DNA from 2 places in the Tardiphaga sp. GW821-FHT12E02 genome. Region 1 is predicted to be linked to the other one. Evidence: predicted binding sites of a transcription regulator. Region 1 holds the regulator's gene; the other holds the start of a gene.
What was found. Region 1 encodes PhoB, which activates phosphate uptake and scavenging genes when phosphate is short. Its sites were predicted from a motif close to TGTCATNNANCTGTCAT; they were not measured.
Positions count from the first base shown of each region.

Region 2: AC1RQ5_RS16790 (STN domain-containing protein) is a predicted target of PhoB. The motif match lies at 1,491-1,507, and genes of this name have one in related genera.

Region 1 covers NZ_JBXAQK010000001.1:427,276-429,465, reverse strand. The annotation lists gene phoU (phosphate signaling complex protein PhoU) at 23-733, shown strand; gene phoB (phosphate regulon transcriptional regulator PhoB) at 778-1,482, shown strand; gene AC1RQ5_RS02010 (GcrA family cell cycle regulator) at 1,690-2,190, opposite strand, start outside.
Region 2 covers NZ_JBXAQK010000001.1:3,526,032-3,528,221, reverse strand. The annotation lists gene AC1RQ5_RS16795 (energy transducer TonB family protein) at 1-596, opposite strand, end outside; gene AC1RQ5_RS16790 (STN domain-containing protein) at 599-1,264, opposite strand; gene AC1RQ5_RS16785 (hypothetical protein) at 1,791-2,075, opposite strand.

The DNA.
Region 1 (2,190 bases):
ATATTCGCGAGAGGATTGACCTATGGCTTTTGAACACACGACCAAGGCCTTCGACGACGATCTTCAGGAACTCACCCGTCTCGTCGCCGAGATGGGGGGCCTGGCCGAACGTCAGATCGCAGAGTCCGTGGATGCGCTGGTCCGCCGCGACGTCGCCCTGGGCGCCCGCGTGGTGGCCACTGACGCCGAAATCGACCAGCTTCAGCGGCTGATCGAGGAACGCGCCGTCCTCACCATCGCCAAGCGCCAGCCGATGGCTGTCGATCTGCGCGAGATCGTCGGCGCGCTGCGCGTCGCCACCGATCTCGAGCGTATCGGCGATCTCTCCAAGAATATCGGCAAGCGCGTCAATGCGCTGGACAGCGACTTCCATCCGCTGAAGCTGATCCGTGGCCTCGAACACATGACCGATCTGGTGAACACCCAGGTCAAGGCCGTGCTCGATGCCTATGCCGCGCACGACCTCCCGGCCGCCATGGCGGTGTGGAAGGGCGACGAGGAAATCGACGCGATCTGCACCTCGCTGTTCCGCGAACTTTTGACCTATATGATGGAAGATCCGCGCAACATCTCGTTCTGTATCCATCTGATGTTCTGCGCCAAGAACATCGAACGGATCGGCGATCATGCCACCAACATCGCCGAGACGGTGTTCTACATGATCGAAGGTCAGCAGATGGTCGACAAGCGCCCGAAGGGTGACATGACCAACTTCGCTACGCCGGTGAGCTGAGGCTCATCGCGACGTCTCTGAACGACAGATAGGAAGCCAGCCATATGAACGCGCGCATTCTGGTAGTGGAAGACGAGGAAGCTCTGACCACGCTGCTGCGCTACAATCTCGACGCCGAAGGTTACGACGTCGAGACGGTTGCCCGCGGCGACGATGCCGACACCCGCTTGAAAGAGCGCGTGCCGGACCTCGTGGTCCTCGACTGGATGTTGCCCGGCCTGTCCGGCATCGAACTGTGCCGTCGCCTGCGGGCGCGGCCGGAAACCAAGGCGCTGCCGATCATCATGCTCACCGCGCGCGGTGAGGAGAGTGAGCGCGTTCGCGGCCTCGCCACCGGCGCCGACGATTACATCGTCAAGCCGTTCTCGGTGCCGGAACTGCTGGCCCGCGTGAAGGGCCTCCTGCGCCGTGCGGCGCCGGAGCGTCTGGCCACGGTGCTGGCTTTCGGTGACATCGAACTCGATCGCGACAAGCGCCGCGTGGTGCGCGCCGCCCGTCCGATCGATCTCGGTCCGACCGAATACCGGCTGCTCGAATTCTTTCTCGAGCATCCCGGTCGCGTGTTCAGCCGCGAGCAGCTGCTCGACAGCGTCTGGGGCCGTGACATCTATATCGACGAGCGCACCGTGGATGTTCACATCGGCCGTCTGCGCAAGCTGCTGAATCCGGCCGGCGAACCCGACCCGATCCGGACCGTGCGTGGCGCGGGCTATGCGCTGGACGATCGCTTCGACAAGGCGGCGGAGTAACGCTCTTTACCTCACGCTCTGCCCTCATCCTGAGGAGCCGCGCAGCGGCGTCTCGAAGGATGGCGACGGAGCTCCGACATCTCATGGTTCGAGACGGCGCTTCGCGCCTCCTCACCATGAGGGGCGGAGGTGGGCGGCTCTAGCTCAATAGCAAAGCAACAAAAAATGCCCGGCTCATCGCCGGGCATTTTCGTTCGTGCTGTTCGCTTACCGCATCGGCTTCGGCGCTGCCCGGCGACGATCGCTCGCAGGCTGGTAGGCGATCCGCGAGTGGTGCGCGCAGTAAGGTGCGCCGGCCACGGCCTTGCCGCCGCAGAAATAGAAATCGGTGCTGGCCGGATCACCCACCGGCCAATGGCAGGTGGCGTCGTTGAGCTCGACCAGCTGCAGGCGCTGGCTGATCGGGATCACGTTATCGACCGAGATCGGATCCGGCTCCATCTCGACCTGATAGTCGTGAGCCAGCGCCGTGTTGCCACGGGCGACCGGGCGCGGCATGCGCACCATCTGCTGGGCCGGACGCGGCTTGCGCGGGCGCGGCGCGGCAGAGGAGGGGCTCTTGGCGCGGCCGGAGAGGCCCAGGCGGTGCACCTTGCCGATAACGGCATTGCGGGTCACGTTACCGAGTTCCGCGGCGATCTGGCTGGCGGAAAGGCCGCCTTCCCAGAGTTTCTTGAGCTGTTCGACGCGATCGTCGGTCCAAGTGAT
Region 2 (2,190 bases), 3.1 Mb from region 1:
TGATCGAGCAACGCGCGGCCCGAACTCGATTTCACATCTAGCCGAACCAATGTGCCGTCGCGGCGCATGGCAAACAGCACGAGAACCGTCCCGCTGGCGCCAGGATCGCGCTGATAGCGCTCGATATGCGTCAGCAATTGCTGCTGAAAGCGCGATGCCGCTCCCGCCGATACGGCCTGACGCTGCCCGCCGCCTGTCGGTCTCTGCACAGGGGCAGCAGCCGGTTGAGGCCGTATCAGCGGCTGTGGAGGAGCGATCTCCTGCTCCACCGGTGCAACGCTTTGCTCCGAAATCTTCGCCTCGGTTTGGAAATCAACAATCGGCGGATTGGGTTGCACTGACGCCTGTTTAAACTCCGTCGCAGGCGCCGGGCTTGCAATCAGTTCAACCTGAATGGTCGAACTTCGCTGCCGCGCGGTCGGACCAATCGGCATCTGATGCAGCCAATAGACGCCTGCGACCACCAGAACCGGGACGAGCACAGCGCTGGCGGCAAACCAGCGCCACGTGCCGGACGAGGAATCCCCATACAGATCAAGATCCGATCCTGTATCGTCGGCTCCGTCCCAGGACCTCGATGAGCGCCTGCCCGTCATTGCTAGCGTACCGTGATCATGACCATGACCGGCTGCGGCGCATTGGCCGGCGGCGCCTGGCTCACCTGCATGCCATCCAGTACGCGAGCGATCGTTTCATCGCGCTCCTGGTCGCCGGATGACCGGAATAACTCGGTCTTGCGCACGGTCCGCGGATTATCGATCCACAGCTTGATGCCAGCGCTGTAAGCGCCATTGCGCGTTTTTGCTTCCTTCCGCAACGCGTGCTGGATGTCCGACTGAATGACGCCGCTATAGGCACGTAACAGCGAAGGATCGCTGCTTGGCTGCCTGCGGACAACAAGGGTGTCGAGTGTCAAATCCGCCTGGCCTGCGAACACGGCGTCTGGCGGCGCATCGGGATCAGCCGAGGCAGGCACCAGCGTAATGGAATTGGAGCGCGTGTAGCGGATCACCAGATCCGTATCGGCCAGTAGCGCACGCAATGCAGCGTCGCGCGTATACTCGCCTTCGACCGGCACGGAAAAACGGTCCCCGGCAGCGCCGCTTTCATAGAGCAATTGCACGCCGGTGACCTTGCTATAGGTCTGCAGCGCGGCAGCGAGCGGCTGGCTCGGAATCCGAAATTGGATCGGCGCATAGTGCCCGGCATCGTCGCTTGCCGAGATTGCCGAAACCATGACCAAGCACATGATCGGCATCAGCATGGCTACCGCCGCTCGTGAACGCAAACCACGCATCATGGTCACGCGTCTCGAGAAAAATAGGGTAGCAAGTGCCTGGTCACACCGTTCGCTGTTACACATCGGCCGAACTGATATTCACGTTACCTGACCTGCCGTCGCTGTGCCGTATGATCCGGGATCGCCCGATCTCGTCGCCAGCGCTCATCATTGATTCTATGGCGAGCCGGGCGACTAGTCCATCGGATCGATGACAAGACGATGACAGGCGGTACTGCCCTCCTCACTCCTCGGTCAATCGCTCGCGGCACGAGCGCACTCCGACGGCCATCGCGCCGGAGCCATGATTGCACCGCTGGTCGATGCCTGCAGTGAAGCAACCAATATCGATCAGTCTCGAAAACGGTCATTCGAGCGAAAAACAAGCGGGCGATATCAAAAGAATAGATATTCGCGGTTTTGTTTGGTCGGGCTCGCCGACATAGAGCAACCCGGCACGTGCCTCTGATTGTTCATGGCGGCTCAGCAATGACCGAGCCGCCAATTTGAATCAGTTCTTCACTTCATCCACCTTCGTCGCGGTCTTTACGCCGCCGCTTTCGGTGTAGGAGATGGTGACCTTCTCGCCGGCATGCAGCGATTCCGGAATCCCGTCCCGGAGCTTGAATTTCTCGGTGGCGGCAGCGGCGCTCGACCCGACCGTCCCCCCTTCATCGCGTTTGACGACGATTTCGCCCGTGGTCCGATCAACCACTGTCACAAGACCGCTGAACGTCTGATCGGCCCGTGCGATGCCCGTGCCCGCAATTGTCATGGCCATGGCACCGGCCAGCATGATGTGTCGAAATCGCATGAAAATCTCCCGGTTTTCAGGAACATCCGGAGTTAAGTCATGGCCGGACCGATCGTTCCGCGGGCGTGGGGCGCGACGACGTGACACGGCGCTTGAG